Regions from separate parts of the Rahnella sp. BIGb0236 genome, predicted to be linked through region 4. Evidence: predicted binding sites of a transcription regulator. Region 4 holds the regulator's gene; each other region holds the start of a gene.
What was found. Region 4 encodes Fur, which represses iron uptake genes when iron is present. Its sites were predicted from a motif close to ATAATAATGAGAACNACTATCAA; they were not measured.
Positions count from the first base shown of each region.

Region 1 (4,900 bases), on a different contig from region 4:
ACGGCGAAACAGCAACTGGCGGGCTATATCGATTTCTACCTGTCGCCATGGCACCGTGATAACCGCGCACAGGGCTGTCCGGTGTCCGCGCTGGCGTCGGAAACACCGCGAATGCCTGCGCCTTGTCAGGCTGAGTTCGCGCGCGGCATCGAACGTATTCGTGGCATGATTATCCGCCAGTTAACGGAAATGGGCGTGGAGGATCCGCAAACGCTGGCAATATCGGTCAGTGCGGAGCTGATGGGCAGTTTGTCGCTGGCGCGTTGCGAGCCGGACAGGCAGGTATCCGATGCCCTGCTGGAAAGGGCGAAGACGTCGCTGAAAGCGCGGTTAAATTTGCAGGAAGAATAAACTCTCAGAATTGCTCCCTCCCCAGCGAAGGGGAGGGTTGGGGTGGGGTATTAAGTAATAAATCAAAAAGTTAAGGTTTTCTTAAACAAGGTGTTAGCCCTTAAAACCCCCTCCCAGCCTCCCCCTTCGCAGGGGGAGGAGCTGAAAAATCTATCAGAAGTCATAACCTACAGTGGCTACCACGGTACGTTCCTGACCCCAGTAGCAGTAGCTGGTGCCGTAACAGGCTGCGACATATTTCTTGTCGAACAGGTTGTTGGCATTCAGCTGTACATACGCGCCTTTCAGCTGCGGATTAAACTGCACCAGATTCATACGCAGTGACGCATCGACCAGCGTGGCAGACGGCATGTGACGGGTGTTTTCGTTATCCGCCCATTGTGTGCCGATGTAACGCACGCCCGCACCCATATCTACCCCAATCGGTGTGTTGTACTGACCCCAGATGGACGCCATTTGTTTTGGCGTCACATACGGCGTGTTGCCGTTGTTTTCAGCGGAATCACGGATACGCACTTTGTTATAGGTATAACCGGCCATGACGTTGAAGCGTTCGGTAACCTGTTTCTTGGCTTCCAGCTCCAGACCCTGCGAACGGATTTTCCCTGCCGGCTCGTAATAACTGCCGACCACCACGCGGTTACCCACGTCTTTTTGCGTCAGATCATACAACGCCGCGCTGTACATATCGGAGGTGCCGACCGGTTGGTATTTGATCCCGGCTTCGTATTGCTCGCTCTGCATCGGTTTCAGCAGGGTGCCATCAGCGCCCGGCAGGGCAGACGGTGTCATCGCCTGGCTGTAGCTGACGTACGGAGAAATGCCGCTGTCAAAGGCGTACAGCAGGGAAGCACGGCTGTTGAAATGACTGTCTTTACGTTCGCTGTTGCTGGTGGTGCCGTAGATGCTTTCGTAGCTGCGGCTGGAGGTTTTCAGCGTGTCGTAACGGCCTGACAGAGTCAGATACCATTTGTTCCAGTTCATCTCATCTTGCAGATAAGTGCCCATCTGCTCATAACGGTTTTTACCGCGCTTAAGGCTGTAATAATCCAGCGCATCACCGCCCACACCGGTATACGGGTTGAGGTTTTCTGCGTAGGCACCGTCAGATTTCACGTCATTGATAAAGTGGGAGTAGTCAAAGCCCAGCACCACTTTATGCGCCAGTTCACCGGTGGCGAAATCGGCTTCCAGCTGGTTATCAATCGCGAAGGTATCCAGAGACGATTTTTCACCGGAATAGTAACGGCTCATCTCGGTACGATCCGCATTCCAGCCCGCCTGATACACCTGATCCAGTTCGGTATTGGAATGGGTGTAGTTGGCGTTCTGGCGGAATGACCAGACGTCGTTAAATGCGTGCTGGAATTCGTAGCTGTAGATTTGCTCCCAGCGTTTGAACTGGTTGCGCGTGCTTTCACCATCGAAGAATCCACGGCTCAGTTTCTGACCGTAGAGGCTGCCGTCAGCCGGAACTGCGGCGTGATAGCCACCGGACGGATCTTTTTGCAGATAAGCGCGCAGCAACAGCGAGGTGTTTTCATCCGGCGTCCACAGTAACTGTGGAGAAATCGCGTAACGCTCTTCACGCTGGTGATCGTACTGCGTGTCGCTGCTGCGGGTCATACCGGTCAGACGGAAGGCCAGCTGATCGTTGATGGCGTTGGTGTAATCGAACGCGCCACCTTTGGTATTTTGCGTGCCGCCGGAAAGCTGGAAGTGACCTTCTTCAGCAAACTGCGGGCGCTTGGTGGTTTCCACGACGACACCGCCGGGAATGCTCTGACCATAAAGGGCAGAGGACGGGCCTTTTACCACATCAATACGTTCGAGGAACCACGGATCCACCTGAATGGAGTTGTAGGTCGCGCCATCGCTGAGAATACGCAGGCCATCGAGGAAGGTGTTGTTGACGTCACCGCCGTGGAAACCGCGCAGGGAAATGGTGTCATAACGCGTGGCACCACCGGCAAAGTTGGTGAAGACGCCCGGCGTGTAGTTCAGCGCGGCGTTCACGGTGGTGGCGTTCTGGTCGGTCATTTGCTGACGGGTGACAACAGAAACTGCCTGTCCGGTGGTGATCAGTGGCTGATCGGTTTTCGTCGCGCTTTTACTGGTTTTCGCGCTGTAACCCTGCGTCGGTGCATCTGCGGTATCCGCAGGTGCGGCTTTGACAACGACGGTATCTTCAGCAGCCATAGAGGCAGCCGGCACAGCCAGCGCCAGGGCGCACATAAGCACCGAGCGTTTGAGGGGGAAAGCCAACAACATATTCATAGTCCCTATAAATAACTCAATTAATTATCGAGTGATTAATTTATGCGTGTGTAATAAACCCAAAAGCCAACATATGTTCCGCACGAAAGCCGCCGCACATTGAAGGGCGGCAACTTAACAGAATCGAGACGAATGTTAAACTTAATGATAATTGTTATCATTATTATTTTATAAACTCAAGGGAACTTTACGACAAAAGTGTGAAGTGACGCATTTTTATCCGCATGAAATTGATGGTTTTTTGAGTGGCGGCTGAAAAAACTGAGCAAACTCGTCGGAAGCGATTAGGGTTAATAGTGAGTTTTTTAACGTTTTATTTACGCATAAGTCACGGCCGGGAGGCAGGAATGGTTCAGGAGAGGCAGGCGGAATACAGCGATAAATGGGCGGCAGTTGATCACTATCTGGTGAGCCATTTAGTCGAAAGCGATCCAGTATTAGAACAGGTGCTGAAAAACAATCATCACGCCGGTTTACCCGCGCACGATGTGGCGCCGAATCAGGGGAAATTACTGGCATTGTTCGCACAGATCACTGGCGCGCAAAAAGTGTTAGAGATTGGCACTCTGGGGGCGTACAGCACCATCTGGCTGGCGCGGGCCTTACCGGCGCTGGGTAAAGTGGTGACGCTGGAAGCCGATCCGCATCACGCCCGTGTCGCGCAGACCAATATTGACCTCGCGGGTCTGCAGGACAAAATTACGTTGCATAGCGGACCCGCGTCAGAAACGTTGCCCACACTGGCGGCTGAAGCGCCGTTTGATCTGATTTTTATTGATGCTGATAAACCGAACAACCCGCTTTATCTGGAATGGGCGCTGAAATTGTCGAAGCCGGGAACATTAATTATCGGTGATAACGTGGTGCGGGACGGGGCGGTGGCCGATCCGCACAGCGACGACGCCCGGGTGCAGGGCGTGCGTCGCTTTATTGAGATGATTGAGCAGGAACCGCGGTTATCGGCGACCGCGCTGCAAACCGTCGGCAGCAAAGGCTGGGACGGGTTTGTGCTGGCGCGGGTGATCCGTTAGCCGAAGGCTTTAACGCGCCAGACCAAAGCCAATGTCAAACAGCGGATTTTCGCTGTCATGCGGCATATCAGACTGTTGTTTGAGTACGGCTTCCATGGATGACGGCAGTTTACCTGCTCAATATTGCGATCTGCTTCGCAATGATTTCAACCCAATATCAGCCCGAGCACTGCGCCGACGGCCAGTACCCACAGCGGATGAATGCGTTTATTGAGCGCGAGCAGGGTACACAGGGCGATCACGCCTGCCAGCGTCAGCGTGGTCGCCGAGGCTTTGGCAATCAGTAATCCGCTCGATACCACCAGCCCGACGGTCACCGGCACCAGCCCGCGCTGGATGGTCTGTCGCCACGGACGGTCTTTGTAACGCTTCCAGCCGCCCATCACGATCAGCGTGATAATGGAAGACGGTCCAAATTTTGCCAGCGAAGACACCAGCAATCCTGACCATCCCGCGACCTGCCAGCCAATCAGCGGCACGATCATCATATTCGGGCCAGGCGCCGCCTGCGCCAGCGCGAACAGGGCGCTGAATTCCTGCGCGCTCATCCAGTGATGCACGTCCACTACCGCACGTTGCATCTCGGGGAGAATGGTATTTCCGCCGCCAAAGGCCATCACGGAAAGTTCGGTAAATAACAGGGCAAGAGAAAGTAAAACCGGCATCAGAATTTACCTCTCGCGCAGATGAAAATACTGACCGGTGCCAGCACCAGCATCACCGGCAGCATCGGCATGCGGAACGCGGCAATGGCAATCACCCCCACCGCCACCAGCGCCAGTTGCAGCCATTTACCGCGCAAAGGGGCGAGCATTTTGATGCCGGTCGACAGCAGTAAACCGGCCGCCGCTGCCGCCATCCCTGCAAATAAATGTTCCACCAGCGGTTCATTCTGATAACGCGCATACACCAGTCCGAGCAGCACGACGCAAATGGTCGGTGCGAGGATCAGCCCGAGTAAGGCGGATAACGCACCGCGCAACCCGCGAAACTCCATGCCCAGCGCCACCGACAGATTAATGATATTGCCGCCGGGCAAGAACTGGCACAGGCCCAGCAGTTCGGTGAACTGTCCGGCGGTCAGCCAGCGGCGTTTATCCACCAGCATGTGTCGCGCCATGGGCAACACGCCGCCGAAACCGGTCAGGCCAAGGACGAAAAAGCCCATAAACAGTTGTCCGCAACCGGGGTGCGGCGCGGTCTGGTCATCAGTATCTGGCATTAATTTTTCCTGCGTTTGT
Region 1 is NZ_SOAO01000007.1:133,969-138,868, forward strand. Features, by position in the region: gene EDF78_RS15640 (TetR/AcrR family transcriptional regulator) at 1-351, shown strand, start outside; gene EDF78_RS15645 (TonB-dependent siderophore receptor) at 505-2,622, opposite strand; gene EDF78_RS15650 (O-methyltransferase) at 2,976-3,659, shown strand; gene EDF78_RS15655 (chromate transporter) at 3,806-4,327, opposite strand; gene EDF78_RS15660 (chromate transporter) at 4,324-4,881, opposite strand.
Region 1: a site for Fur is predicted at 2,773-2,795, ahead of EDF78_RS15645 (TonB-dependent siderophore receptor). Genes of this name have one in related genera too.

Region 2 (4,900 bases), on a different contig from region 4:
CGTCGGTGGTGCCGGTGGAAGAAGTGCCGGCCGGCAGGTAGCCGGATTCGATTTTGTTACGGTAATCGTTGCGGAAATAGGTCACGCCCGCCTGATAACCGTTACGGTGGAATTCCAGCCCGATCTCCTTGTTGATGCTGGTTTCGGCATCCAGATCTTTATTCCCCACCAGATAGCAGCCGCCGCCGCTGGCCGCACAACCCTGACCTTTACTGTACAGCACGTAGTTCGGGTTGGTCTGATACAGGCTCGGCGCTTTATAGGCGCGGGCGATGCCCATTTTCAGGGTGAAATCGTCACCCAGTTCCTGCGACAGGTTGAGGGACGGACTCCAGTTATTGCCGACAATGGAGTGGTGATCGAAACGCAGTCCCGGCACCAGCATGGTGCTGTCGGTCAGCTCAATGTTGTCTTCAGCAAACAGCGAGAAAATCTCCGCCTGCGAATACGGGCTGCGGTCGGTGCTGTCGATACCGTCAATCGCGCCGCCGAGCATGGCCTGCGTATTAGAAGACGGATCTTTCATCTTCTGCTGGTTCCATTCGGTACCGAATGTGGCGGTTTGCGGCACGCCGAGTTCGAACGGTACGCTGACTTCGCTGTGCGCGAGAATATCGCCCAGCGCGATGGTGTTGAAGTCTTCGTCTGAGAAGATGCCTTCGGTACCGCCCGCCAGCCCTTCATCCATGCGCGAGTTACGGGTTTTCTCATACTGCACATAGTTGTTGGTGGTCACGCCGTTATCCCACGCGCCTTTGTAGGTCACCGAGTAAGACTGGCGGTAAATGCGGTTGGTTTCCTTGCCGTACATGCTTTTCACCAGCGCACTGGTGTTGGTGTTTTGCGTGTCGCCCGCATACAGGTTGCCCTGACGGCTGTTGGACACTTCAAATTCCAGCGACTGCATTCGGGCGAAATCCCAGTGCAGCAGGGCATCGATGTTTTTATCGATCACACCTTCACGGCCTGCCGGTACGGTGTCGGCATAGGTGCCGGTACGTTCGGACTGATGACCGTCGTTGATGTACTGCGCGTCGGCCTGCGTTTTGCTGTAGCCACCGAACAGACGGAAACTGAACTGATCGTTGAGCGGGCCGGAGAGGCTGAAGTCGGTACGTTTGGTCGAGCCTTCGTCTTTATGCTGCGGCGCGTTCAGGTAGGTATTCCAGGAACCGTGCCACTCCTGCGTGTCTTTTTTGGTGATGATGTTCACCACGCCACCTGCTGCGCCGTTGCCGTAACGGGCGGCTGCCGGGCCACGGATCACTTCGATGCGCTCGATCATATCCGGCGGAACCCAGCTGGTGTCGCCACGGGTATCGCGCTCGCCACGCCAGCCCTGACGCACCGAGTTGCGGCTGTTTACCGGCTTACCGTCGATCAGCACCAGGGTGTTTTCCGGGCCCATGCCACGGATGTCGATCTGGCGGTTATTACCGCGCTGGCCGCTGGTGGAGTTGCCGGTCAGGTTGACGCCGGGCATGGTGCGGATCAGTTCGTTGATGTCGCGTGCCGGAGGGCGTTTCTGGATTTCGTCGGAAGTGATGGTCGATACACCGGGAGCCTGAAGGTTTTGTTGTGCGGCGGTGATTACCAGCGTATCGCCGGTGTCTTTCGTGGCGTCTTCGGTGGTCTGGCTGGCTTCTGCTGTGTCGGTTGCGGAAGTTTCAGCTGCGCTGGCGGGTAAAGTGAGCGCCGATCCCAGCCCGATTAAGGTTGCCAGAGAATAGTGTGGTAGCCTGCTTTTCATATTGGATTCTGCCCTGAAATCCATCCTTTCCTGCAATATCGTCTTAATGAACAGGAGGATGGCCTGTTGTATGTGTATTTTTTATCGTCCCGTTTTACGGGCGGTTACACACTATTGCAATTGAAAATAATTATCAATACGATTCCCATTCCTTATTTGTTGGGATTGTGTAAAGGCTCCGACAGGGAGTGTCTGTTCTTCACGATGTAAAAGGCGGCAAAGCGAAAAAATGATGAAATCCTCGTCTGCGGAAAAACCGACCGCACAGACCCTCTTATCCGCCGGTGATGCGGGCAGCGCGGCGTGGTGGAATGAAATTAACACGCAGGGATCGCCGTGGATCGAACGGCCGGTCGATGGCCTGTGCAACGTGACGTTCTTCTGGCGGGATCCGCAAGGCAGTGAGGCGACATCGGATTTCCAGCGCGTGTGGATCAACATCAACGGCATCACCGATCATCATCAGCCGAAGCCGCCGCAGAGTTTGCAACGGCTGGCGGGCACTGACGTCTGGTTCCTGCATATCGCGTTGCGTTCCGGCTGGCGCGGCAGCTACAGCCTGATCCCACGGACGGAAACGGGGGGCGAGTTCCCGCAGGATCCTGATGCGTATACCGCTATGCTGGCGGCACGCGACTGGTGGAAGGATATGTTCGCCCATGCGATCCACGATCCGCTCAATCTGAATCATCCGTGGCCGGGAGCAAAATCTCACGCGCTGTCGCCTTTGCATATGCCCGATGCCATGCCGCAACCCGCCTGGCGCGAGTTTGATCTGCACGGCGCTCAACCGCCGCAGGCACCGGCAAAACTGCAAATCTATCAGTGGAACAGCGCGCGTCTGGGAAACCGGCGCAAGGTCTGGATTTACACCACCGGTGACAGTCAGGATCTGGCGTCGCGCCCGCTGGCATTACTGCTCGACGGCCAGTTCTGGGCGCAGCAGATGCCGGTCTGGCAGCCGCTGATGCAACTGACGCAGGAGGGCAGCCTGCCGCAGGCGGTCTACGTTCTGATCGACGTGATTGATACGCAAACCCGCAGCCGCGAACTGACCTGTAATGCGGATTTCTGGCAGGCGATACAGGAGGAATTATTGCCCGCCGTGGCCGCGCTCGCGCCGCACAGTGACAGCGCGGACAAAACGGTGGTGGCAGGGCAGAGTTTCGGCGGGCTTTCGTCGCTGTATGCCGGTTTACACTGGCCGCAGCAGTTCGGTTGCGTGCTCAGTCAGTCCGGCTCTTTCTGGTGGCCGCGGCGCAATAAAGCGCAGCAGGAGGAACATCCTGACGACGCCGATCTGTTATTGCGTGAGGTGAGCAACGGGCTGGGCGCGGCCAGCCATCTGAAAATTTTCATGGAGGCGGGCAGCAATGAGCGGCTGATTTATCAGGTGAATAACCAGATGGAGGAGCTGCTGGGTCGCACCGGAAACAGCGTGCGTTATCGGGTGGTGGATGCCGGTCATGACGCGCTTAGCTGGCGCGGCGGTTTACTCGATGGCCTTCAATGTCTGTGGAATGAAGCGCCATCGGGCGCCGGAGTTTCAGCCGTTACCCAGCGGGATGATTAACGGCGTATGCGAAACCGGGCAGTCGATAATGGCGCAGCGCAGCCCGAAAACCTGTTCGATCAGCGCCGGTGTGACGATATCCGCCGGTGCGCCCTCCGCCAGTATTTTGCCATCGCGCATTGCAATCAGGTGCCCGGCGTAACGGCACGCCTGATTCAGGTCGTGTAACACCACCACCAGCGTGCGGCCATTTTCCTGATTCAGACGACACATCAGTTCCATCAAATCAATCTGATGAGCAATATCCAGCCAGGTCGTCGGCTCATCCAGCAGCAGCAGCGGCGTTTGTTGTGCCAGCACCATGGCGATCCATACCCGCTGGCGCTGGCCGCCGGAAAGCGAGTTAACGGTGCTTTCCGCCAGTTCGGCGACGCCGGTGGCGCGCATGGCCTCGCTGACCGCCAGCGTATCCTGTGCCGTCCAGCGGCGGAACAGGCTCTGATGCGGGTAACGCCCGCGAGCCACCAGATCCGCCACGCTGATATCGCCCGGTGCCGTTGAGCTTTGCGGCAGCAGGCCGAGGCGTTTCGCCACGTCCCGGGTGCCGTAATCGCCAATCAGCTTACCGTCGAGAAATACCGCGCCGGATTGCGGCTGCATCAGGCGGCTGAGCGTGCGTAATAGCGTGGATTTGCCGCAGGCATTCGGCCCGATAATCACCGTCAGCTTGCCCTGCGGAATGGACACAGAGAGGTCGCGGGCGACGATTTTTTTATCGTAGCCCAGCGTCAGATCTTCCGCGTACAACGGTGAAGCGTGTTCAGTATTCATGAGCGTCGTGACTCCCGGATGAGCAACCCAATCAGATAAATGCCGCCGAGACTGACGGTCAGCACGCCCACAGGTAACTGATAGGGCAGGAACAGCCGTTGTGCGGTGACATCGGCGGCCAGCAACAGCAGGGCGCCGGTCAGTGCGGCGAAGAACAACGCATGTTGCTGGCTGGCGCACAGGCGGCGTGAAATCTGCGGTGAGACCAGCGCTATAAAGGAGATCGGCCCGGCCAGCGCGGTGGCAGCGGCGGTCAGCGCCACGCCCGCCAGCATCAGCAGCAGGCGGGAACGCTCAACCGGAACGCCCAGCGCACAGGCGGCATCATCGCCCATTTCCAGCAGCCGCATCGGCGCGGATAAGCAACGCGCCAGAATGCAGGCGGCGACGATCATCCCCGCCACCGGCAGGCTTTTCTCCCATGTGATGCCGTTAAGCGAACCGGCATTCCACAAGCCAGCCGTCAGTGCCGACTCCAGCGAGGCGTGAATAATCAGCCAGGTATTGGCTGCAATCAGCAACGCGCGTACGCCGATACCGACAATAATCAGGCGGAAGGTTTCGACGCCCTGACGCCATGCCAGCGCGTAAACCACCAGCGCGGTCAGTACGCCACCCGCCATCGCGCCGGACACGGTTTCGCCTGCGCCGCCGTTAAACAACACGATGACCAGCAGAACACCGGTATACGCGCCGGTGTTAAAACCGATAACGTCCGGGCTGCCCAGCGGATTGCGCAGCAGCGACTGGAAAATCGCGCCGCTGACACCGAGCGCGGCACCGAGCACCATCGCCATCACCACGCG
Region 2 is NZ_SOAO01000006.1:143,574-148,473, reverse strand. Features, by position in the region: gene EDF78_RS14225 (TonB-dependent siderophore receptor) at 1-1,750, opposite strand, end outside; gene fes (enterochelin esterase) at 1,983-3,323, shown strand; gene EDF78_RS14215 (ATP-binding cassette domain-containing protein) at 3,297-4,094, opposite strand; gene fepG (iron-enterobactin ABC transporter permease) at 4,091-4,900, opposite strand, start outside.
Region 2: a site for Fur is predicted at 1,871-1,893, ahead of fes (enterochelin esterase). Genes of this name have one in related genera too.

Region 3 (4,900 bases), on a different contig from region 4:
ATCCAGCAGCGCATCGACGGTTTTAAAGTTGGCGTCGATTTTATCCAGCAGCGGTTTGTCGGCCTTTTCCAGCAACGGACGCAGCAGGTTAACGATTTTCTGTGCGCCATCAAGGTTGGCACGGAAATCCCACAGGTCGGTGCGGCTGTAACGGTCTTCTTCACCGCTGATTTTGCTGGCCGCCACTTCTTCGATAAGCCCTGCTGCGCCGCCAACCACTTTGCTTGGCGGGAAAGTCAGGTCAGTGATGCGTTTTTGCAGATCAACCGTGTCGGTATACAACTTGTCAGCAAACGGTCCGGCGCCTTTAGTGGTTTTATCCGCGAAGAGGATTTTCTCCAGACGGTGGAAACCGGTGAAGTTAGGATCTTCGGCTTTTTTCTCGAAATCATCTTCACGGGCATCGATGCTGCCGTCCAGATCAGAGAACAGTTCGGCGATCGGTTCGATGCGCTCGTAGTAAACACGGGTTGAGGCATACAGCGCCTGAGCTTTCGCCAGATCGCCCTGCTTCACCGCGTCGGTAAAGGCTTTGGTGTGGGCAACCAGTTCAGCCACCTGCTGCGTGACATACACTTTGTATTCCGCAATCGGGCCGACCAGCGCCATGGCGTCAGGCTTACCGGAGGCTTGCGCGCCTTCTGCCGTCACGGTCAGTTTACCTTTTGGATTGCTCAGCAGGCCGCAGGTCATGTCGTATTCGCCCGGCTCAAGGTTAGCCGTCATTTTCTGCGTGAAGCCCGGCGCCACGTTTTCACGTTCTTCCACCACCATCACGCCTTTCAGAATTTCCCATTCCAGGTTTTTCTGGCTGTTGTTATGGATAACAAACTGAGTTTTACCGGCGGGTACGGTCAGCGCCATCGGTTCACATTGTTTGTCGTTAACGGCAATTTTAACCTGACGAACATCGGCAGCCAGCACGTGGGTGCTCAGCGCAAAGGCCGGCAGGGACAACAGTGCGATCTGTAAAGCTTTACGGCGAAAATGTGGCATGTACAACTCCGTGGCTAACGCAAAGTGATGAAAAGTTTATGAAATCAACGTGGTGTTTTTTGCCCGGCAGAGGCCGGAGCGGCGACAGGATTTTTGCCCTGTGGCATAAAGAACAGAAACAGCGCAGGGATCAGATACAGGAAATACACGGCGACTTCACTGACGGTCGGCGCTTCCTGATAGCCAAACATGCCTTCCAGCAAGGTGCCAAATAATGAGTGCGTGGATAACGTGCCGCTGAGATCAAAGGCGATGTCCTGCATCTGATTCCACAAACCGGCTTCGTGGAAAGCCCGGATCGCGCCAGCGGCCAGACCGGCGGCGACAAACAAAATAAACAGGCTGGTCCATTTGAAAAATTTCGCCAGATGCAGTTTCACGCCGCCGTAATAAATCAGGAAACCGAGCACAATGGCGGCAGCCAGTCCCAGCAGCGCGCCGATCGGTGCTTCGATACCCACATCCTGCTGGAATGCGGCGAGCAGGAAAAACACCGATTCCAGCCCTTCACGCGCGACGGCAAAAAACACCATGGCGACCAGCGCCCAGCCCTGCCCGCGGCCGGAATTCAGCGCATTATCAATCGCGCCTTCCAGATACACTTTGATGGAGCGCGACACTTTGCGCATCCAGAACACCATATACGTAAGAATGCACACGGCGACCACGGCCACGATGCCTTCGAACAGCTCCTGCTGTTTTTGCGGAAACTCGCCGGTGGTGGCATTGATAAAAAGACCGAGCGCCAGACAAAGTGCGGCGGCGATGAAAACGCCAATCCAGACCACACCGAGCCACTGCCCGCGTTGCGTCCGTTTGAGATAGCTGGCAATCAGGCTGACGATCAGTGCAGCTTCCAGCCCTTCGCGAAACATAATGAGAAACGGAACGAACATGTTGGAACTCCCGGCCCCGAATTCTGGCGAATCACAGAATCTGTAAGCTCTCTGTAAAGAAAAGTAAAAAGAAACGATAGTGATTATCATTCTTAGAAAAAGAAATACAAGAGGGAACAGATCGATTTTTGAAGGGTTGATGGCAAATGCGCAGGAAAAATCAGGATGGAAGTGTTCTCTGAAACAAAATGCTGAAAACCGGGGTCAGGACGACCCCGATCTTCGTCACCTCAAAACTGAGGAGTGGTTAAATAGTATTATATTCCGCTTCGGCCGCCGTGAAGCGTTCTTCCACTGCGGCGGAAGGCTGACGGCCCATCAGGCTGACAATCCAGATCGCCAGTGAGGCGAAGATAAAGCCGGGGATGATTTCGTAGAGATCAAACCAGGCGAAATTCTTCCAGACAATCACCGTCACTGCGCCCACCAGCATGCCTGCCAGCGCGCCGTTACGCGTCATGCGTTTCCACATGACGGAAATCAGGATCACCGGCCCGAATGCCGCACCGAAACCGGCCCAGGCATAGCTGACCAGACCGAGTACGCGGTTTTCCGGGTTCGCCGCCAGCGCAATGGCCACCAGAGCGACCACCAGTACCATCAGACGACCAATCCACACCAGCTCGCGCTGGCTAGCGCCTTTGCGCAGGAAGGCTTTATACAAATCTTCGGTAATGGCGCTTGAACATACCAGCAGCTGACAGCTCAGGGTGCTCATCACCGCCGCCAGAATCGCCGACAGCAAGATACCGGCAATCCACGGGTTGAACAGAATTTTTGCCAGCTCGATGAACACACGCTCACCGTTTTGCGTCACGTTGCCCGCTTCACCCGGATTATTGCTGAAGTAAGCAATACCGAAGAAACCGACCGCAATGGTGCCCGCCAGACACAAAATCATCCAGGTCATGCTGATACGGCGTGCGCTGCGGATGGTGTGATGGGAGTCGGCCGCCATGAAACGCGCCAGAATATGTGGCTGGCCGAAGTAGCCCAGTCCCCAGCCCAGCAGTGACAGAATCGCCACCAGATTCATGCCTTTGAACATGTCCGTGTATTCAGGGTTTTTCGCGTGGATCACCATCATCGAGGTATCAATACCGCCGACCGCGAGAATAACGATCACCGGCGTCAGGATCAGCGCGAAAATCATCAGGGTTGCCTGCACGGTGTCGGTCCAGCTGACCGCCAGAAAACCGCCGATGAAGGTATAGATGATGGTTGCCGCCGCGCCTGCCCACAGCGCCGTCTGGTAAGTCATGCCGAAGGTGCTTTCAAACAGACGGGCACCGGCCACAATGCCGGAAGCACAATAAATGGTGAAAAATACCAAAATTACAATCGCCGAAATAATGCGCAGCATTTTGCTGGAATCTTCAAAGCGGTGGGTAAAGTAATCCGGCAAAGTCAGCGCGTTGTTGTTGGCTTCGGTGTGCACACGTAACCGCCCCGCCACCAGTTTCCAGTTCAGGTATGCGCCGATGGTCAGGCCGATGGCGATCCAGCTTTCAGAAATCCCGGAAAGGAAAATCGCCCCCGGTAAACCCATCAGCAACCAGCCGCTCATGTCAGAGGCACCGGCCGAAAGTGCCGTCACCACACTGCCTAAACTGCGTCCACCCAGAATATAATCATCAAAGTTTTTGGTTCGTAAATACGCGATGAGACCAATCAAAATCATCCCGAAAATATAAACACAAAACGTCACCAGCATCGGTGTGTTCATTGTCATTCCAGTCTCCACTTTCTTCTTATTTGCGATGTTGTCCGGCACCTGTCTGTCCTGACGCCTTGTTCCTGAGAAAAGCGTGCAAAATCATGCCGGGGCGAGATGATGGCTGAAACCCGCTAAGGTTGCAGCAAGACTCTCCATATTTTTTACGTCGTTACAGTCTTTGTGTGGTTTTTATTCAAAATTACTGTCGGGCCGGATACTGGTTTAGCCTCCTCCACTTTTCAAGATTTTTAACATTTCAAATACACAAAATTCACCCTCCATCACAGTTATTCTGAATGCCGGTTGTACTTTGCAGTGACAAAGGTTGCACCCGATACCGCCTTTGAAATTTCACTTACCGTTCATGCAGGCAAGATCCATGCCGTTATTTTATTGTTAAAAATGCCAGACAAATCACAACAGGCATACTTCCTGCATTAACGGGGTTGCACAAGGTTGCAACATAGAAGATATTGCTCAGCATAAAGATAATGAATTCACCTGAACCTTTTCATATGGAGTGGTTGCGCATGGGTATGACAACGATGGGCGTGAAGCTGGACGAAGGCACACGCGACAGGCTTAAAGAAGCGGCACATAAGATTGACCGTACGCCGCACTGGCTGATCAAGCAGGCGATTTTTTCCTATCTGGAACGTCTGGAAAATGGCGACGCGTTACCTGAGATCCCCGCGCTGAACGGCGCGGCGTCTGAGGGTGCCGATGAGTTGACCGCCCATGCGGTTCAGGACGTCCATCAGCCGTTCCTTGATTTCGCCGAGCAGATCCAGCCGCAGTCCGTCAGCCGTTCCGCCATCACCGCCGCCTATCGTCGCCCTGAGCCTGAAGCGGTGTCCATGCTGCTTGAACAGGCCCGTTTACCTGCACCGCTCAATGAGGCTGCGCTGAAACTGGCGGCAGATATCGCCACGAAGCTGAGGAACCAAAAGAGTGCAAACGGACGCGCCGGCATGGTGCAAAGTCTGTTGCAGGAATTCTCGCTGTCTTCTCAGGAAGGCGTGGCGCTGATGTGTCTGGCCGAAGCATTGCTGCGTATTCCCGACAAACCTACGCGCGATGCCTTAATCCGCGACAAAATCAGCAACGGTAACTGGCACTCGCACCTCGGGCGCAGTCCGTCTCTGTTTGTCAACGCTGCCACCTGGGGCCTGCTGTTCACCGGTAAACTGGTGGCCACCCATAACGAAGCCAGCCTGTCGAAATCCCTGAACCGCATTATCGGGAAAAGCGGTGAGCCGCTGATCCGCAAAGGCGTGGACATGGCGATGCG
Region 3 is NZ_SOAO01000014.1:83,008-87,907, reverse strand. Features, by position in the region: gene efeO (iron uptake system protein EfeO) at 1-1,002, opposite strand, end outside; gene efeU (iron uptake transporter permease EfeU) at 1,041-1,892, opposite strand; gene putP (sodium/proline symporter PutP) at 2,140-3,624, opposite strand; gene putA (trifunctional transcriptional regulator/proline dehydrogenase/L-glutamate gamma-semialdehyde dehydrogenase) at 4,140-4,900, shown strand, end outside.
Region 3: a site for Fur is predicted at 1,966-1,988, ahead of efeU (iron uptake transporter permease EfeU). Genes of this name have one in related genera too.

Region 4 (4,900 bases):
AGTGCTCAGTTCCTGAACGGCGGCTTCTTCCAGACCTGGATGCGGCGCTGTTTTAAAACTGGCCAGCGCCTGCGTCAGTCCGTCGAGGGATTGTTTCGCGGTATCAAAAATTTCCGGCCCTTTTGATGGGTCGGCCTGAAGCTGTGCGACGGCGCGGCTCAGGCGCGTCACGGTACGAAAATACTGATCATTACCTTTGTTGATCAGCGCCATATTGTTGACCAGCTCGGTACTGTTTTTGGTATTTTGCGTCAGCGTGTCAAGTGAGGAGACGGTGTAAAGGGAAACACCGGCCCACATGACGCAGAAGATGCCAAGAATCGTTAATAATGCGGCCCTGATGGTGATATTTTTTAAAAACTGCACGATATGCCTCTCTCGAAACAGGACTGTTTCTGGTCTGAGGATTGACGGGGATGCGGAGAATCAAGACAGGTAACCAGCAGGCAAGTGCCCCAGGACATGTTTGAACACCTCTCCGGGCATCGATTTCTTTATTATGTTGAGATTGCTCTCGCATCATCTATCGGCGGGATGTGCTCGAAATTTAGTATTGTGTCGACTTATTTCTCAACTTTGCTTTTAACCTCAATAAGTTTGAGGTTTATTGGCGGTTTTGGAAAACACACAAAGGCGATAACACTTTAAAATATTGCCCGATAAACTTATTTCCCAGTCAAGAAGGCGGCCGGAAGCATATTCTCCGCCTCGCGAGTTTGCTATCATCTGCATTATTATTGCCTGCGATGCAGGGCACTTCATTTAGAACAAGAGGTTAGGTAATCTTATGGCCGTTGTAGGTATCTTCTTTGGATCCGATACAGGTAACACCGAAAACATCGCAAAAATGATCCAGAAGCAATTGGGTAAAGATGTTGCAGAGGTGCATGACATTGCGAAGAGCAGCAAAGAGGATCTGGAAAAATTCGATATTTTGCTGATCGGCATTCCAACCTGGTATTACGGTGAAGCGCAGTGTGACTGGGACGACTTTTTCCCAACGCTGGAAGAGATAGATTTCGAAGGTAAGTTGGTCGCGCTGTTTGGTTGTGGCGATCAGGAAGACTATGCCGAATATTTCTGCGATGCACTGGGTACCGTGCGCGACATCATTGAGCCACGCGGCGCGGTGATTGTCGGTCACTGGCCAACCGAAGGTTACCACTTCGAAGCATCCAAAGGCCTGGCAGACGATAAGCACTTCATTGGGCTGGCAATTGACGAAGACCGTCAGCCAGAACTGACCAACGAACGTGTTGATGCCTGGGTAAAACAGATCACAGAAGAACTCAGCCTTTCTGAAATTATTGGCTAAAAACCCTGTTGGCCCTGAGGATTTATTCTACAATTGAAGGGCCAAACTATTACTGAAATTAACAATTTAACTGCTACAAAATTGTAACTTTCAGTCGTATCAAGGTACACTGAGTTCATCTGTTTTTTCTATCGATCAAGTCGTTGCATTCCAAATGTGACCGGCACTTTGTGATCTTTATTAACAGGCTGTCGTTGACGAGAATTGGCACATTTGCGTTAAACGAAGAGACTATACGAATAATTTTGTGCCGCCGATGCCACAGGCTGCATGCCTCAACTTGATTAGCACATAGTAACAGGACTGAATCCGCATGACTGACAACAACACCGCACTGAAGAAAGCCGGCTTAAAAGTCACGCTTCCGCGCCTCAAAATCCTGGAAGTGCTGCAAGCGCCGGAAGGTCATCACGTTAGTGCGGAAGATCTTTACAAGCAACTGATTGATATGGGTGAAGAAATTGGCCTGGCGACGGTTTACCGCGTTCTGAACCAGTTTGACGACGCCGGTATTGTCACCCGTCATAACTTCGAAGGCGGCAAGTCCGTATTCGAACTGACCCAGCAACATCACCATGACCACCTGATCTGTCTGGATTGTGGCCGTGTGATTGAATTCCGTGACGAATATATTGAAGGTCGTCAGCGTGAGATTGCTAAGAAACATGGCATCAAACTGACCAACCACAGTCTGTATTTGTACGGCCACTGTGAAGCAGGCGACTGCCGTGAAGATGACTCTTTGCATAACGATAAACCTGCGCTGTAATCTGCACGGGCTTTGACTAAATTAACCGCTGAAAAGCGGTTTTTTTATGTCTGCAATCTGGCAGAGGGCAGAGGCAAAAAACCCCGGCAAGCCGGGGTTTTGATTTCTGCATCCGTGTTCTGGTGTTGAGTTACTTTTCCGGTGCGTTATTCGCTCTGATTTCCTGCCAGATTTTCCCGCAATCGGCGGCAAAGGCCTGACCGTTTCCGGTTTTACGGGCGGTAAGGCAGCGCTGATAATCCACCACGCGCACTGTCTCCTGTTCTGCAAATTGCTGGTGTGCTTTTTCCTGTTTCAGCTTGTTGAGCATCACCTGACAGGATGCCAGTTTGTCCGCATCGCCTTCCGCCGTATTAATACAGGTCCGGTAATCTTCCCGCGTTTTGGAGATTTCTGCCTGATCAGCGGTAGGTGCACAACCGGCCAGAAGCACGGACGACATCACAATCATCAGTAATTTATTCATCGACATAACGACCTCAGAAAATAGTGAATGGAGCGATGACAATGAATTTCACGTCTTTTTCATCCTGGAATATGTTGCCGTACCCGCCACTCCAGCTCGGAAGATCAGAGTGGTTGTCGTATTGGGTGTAATGCAGTTTGAACAGCGTCCCTTTGGCGCGCCCTTCCTGAATGGTATACAGCGCATCCAGACTCCAGGCGCTTTCTTTCAGGCGCTGGCTCTGATCGTAGGCCGCATTGGTGCTCGGTTTGGCATCCCACGCATAGACGTACGAACCACCGACCGCGAAGCCCGGCAGATCCCATTTCGCCAGATCATAAAGCACGCCGGCATACACGGCTTTCTCACCGTTGGCGTTGAAGTCAGAACGGTTATCCCACCACACGTCAAGACGACCGTTTGAAGAGGAATAGGTCGGGGTCATACGTTGCAGGAAGTAACCCTGATTCCCTTCGGCCTTCACCATCGTCCCTTCCAGACGCCAGTTAAACTGACCGGTGGTATAGCCGAAAGTCAGCGCCTGCAGCCATGCCAGTCCGTCATACAGACTGTTCGGATCATTCTTGTCACTGATGCGATCTTCTGCACCATAGAACTGATAGCTGGTGGTCAGCGGATTGCCCATCAGATCAATTTTGTAAGAGGCCTTGGCAAAGTACTGGTCAACATAACTTTCAGCCTGACCAAATGCGCCTTCCAGCACGAAATCATTTTTAAAATCGTATTTCGCCCCGACCGAGTGAAGATAAGAAACGCCGGTCTTTTTGTCATTCTGGCGGAAATCATCCATTTCCAGATGCCACGGGGATTTGTATTCGTCGGTCCACATGTAGGAGAAGCTCAACTCACCCGGATCACCGAAATCATGTTTATATCCGGCTTCCGCACCGCGATAGGTTCCCGGCATAAAGCTCCAGTGTGGCGCGATCAGCGTTTGTCCGGTGGGCTGAATGTAACCCGCATGTCCCCAGAATCCGCCGTATTTGAATTTACCGGCGGCCTTATACAGGCTGATGCCGCTTTTATCGCCGGAATAATCTTCGTCGTACGCGCGGTTGCTGTTGGAGAAGGCGATTTCGTTGGGGTGTCCGCTCTCGCTGCTTTCGGCCATTTCAATTGCCGTGAAAGCGGCGATATCAATACCAAACATGTCCCAGGCATAGCCGGAAGAAAAGTCGAGGTTCAGGTTAGCGGTAGAATGGGAAAGGTTGGTTGTATAGTCTTTGTAGCTGTCACTCGCCGGATCCATGTCCTTGCGGTCACGTTGACGCTGCCAGTAATACACGCCGCCGGTCAGCGTTGAATCATCAATAAAACCTGCCGCGTTGGCATCTTCAGCGAACATCATTCCGCCACCCAGTAAGGTGCCGGCCAGGGAATATATCGCAGGTTTCAGGTAAGCCGATCCCCTGCCCCTGTTACGGTGCTTGTGCATAGAGATTCCTCATGTTGACTAAAAAAACGAGCAAAACCCAAACGGGTATAAAAAGCGGCCGCCAGAGGCGTAACCGTATAAAACAGGTTTAGAATATTTTTCGCGACGCGAATTATCAATGAGTAATTCATCATTGATCGCCGAAATATGACAAAGTGCACATAAAGATGAAAAAGTGTTACAGAGGGTCTCAGGAAAGAATTAAAGCAGTGGATTAACTGAATAAATAACTAAAACAAGCAATTAAATAAAATAACCCTACAGTTTAAACGTTTCAGCAATACAACAGCTCGCGCTACATCGTTTAAAAAGCAAGCATAGGAAATACATTAATTCGCGACGAGAAACAAAACCCATTACGATTATCACAGGCAAAAAAAAACGCAGCCGGAGCTGCGTTTTATCATCTGACACTGAAGGCTTACACGACGGGTTTGCTTTCCCAGGTATCACGCAGGCCAACGGTACGGTTAAACACCAGATGTTCAGCGCTTGAGTAGCGGCTGTCGGCGCAGAAGTAACCTTCACGCTCGAACTGCAGGCTGATTTCAGCCTGTGCAGCCACCAGTGATGGCTCCACGAAACCGTGGGAAATCACCAGAGATTCCGGGTTGATGGTGGTCAGGAAATCTTCTGCCTGACCCGGGTTGGCGACGCTGAACAGACGGTCATACAGGCGGAACTCCGCCGGTTTGCCTTCTGACGCCGAAACCCAGTGGATCACGCCTTTCACCTTGCGGCCATCGGCAGGATCTTTGCTCAGTGTATCGATATCGTAAGAACAGAAGATCGTGGTGATATTGCCTTCTGCATCTTTCTCGATACGTTCTGCTTTGATCACATACGCATTGCGCAGACGCACTTCTTTGCCGAGCACCAGACGCTTGTATTGCTTGTTCGCTTCTTCGCGGAAAT
Region 4 is NZ_SOAO01000002.1:369,316-374,215, forward strand. Features, by position in the region: gene EDF78_RS05215 (methyl-accepting chemotaxis protein) at 1-366, opposite strand, end outside; gene fldA (flavodoxin FldA) at 788-1,315, shown strand; gene fur (ferric iron uptake transcriptional regulator) at 1,629-2,084, shown strand; gene chiQ (ChiQ/YbfN family lipoprotein) at 2,215-2,550, opposite strand; gene EDF78_RS05235 (OprD family outer membrane porin) at 2,564-3,985, opposite strand; gene glnS (glutamine--tRNA ligase) at 4,407-4,900, opposite strand, start outside.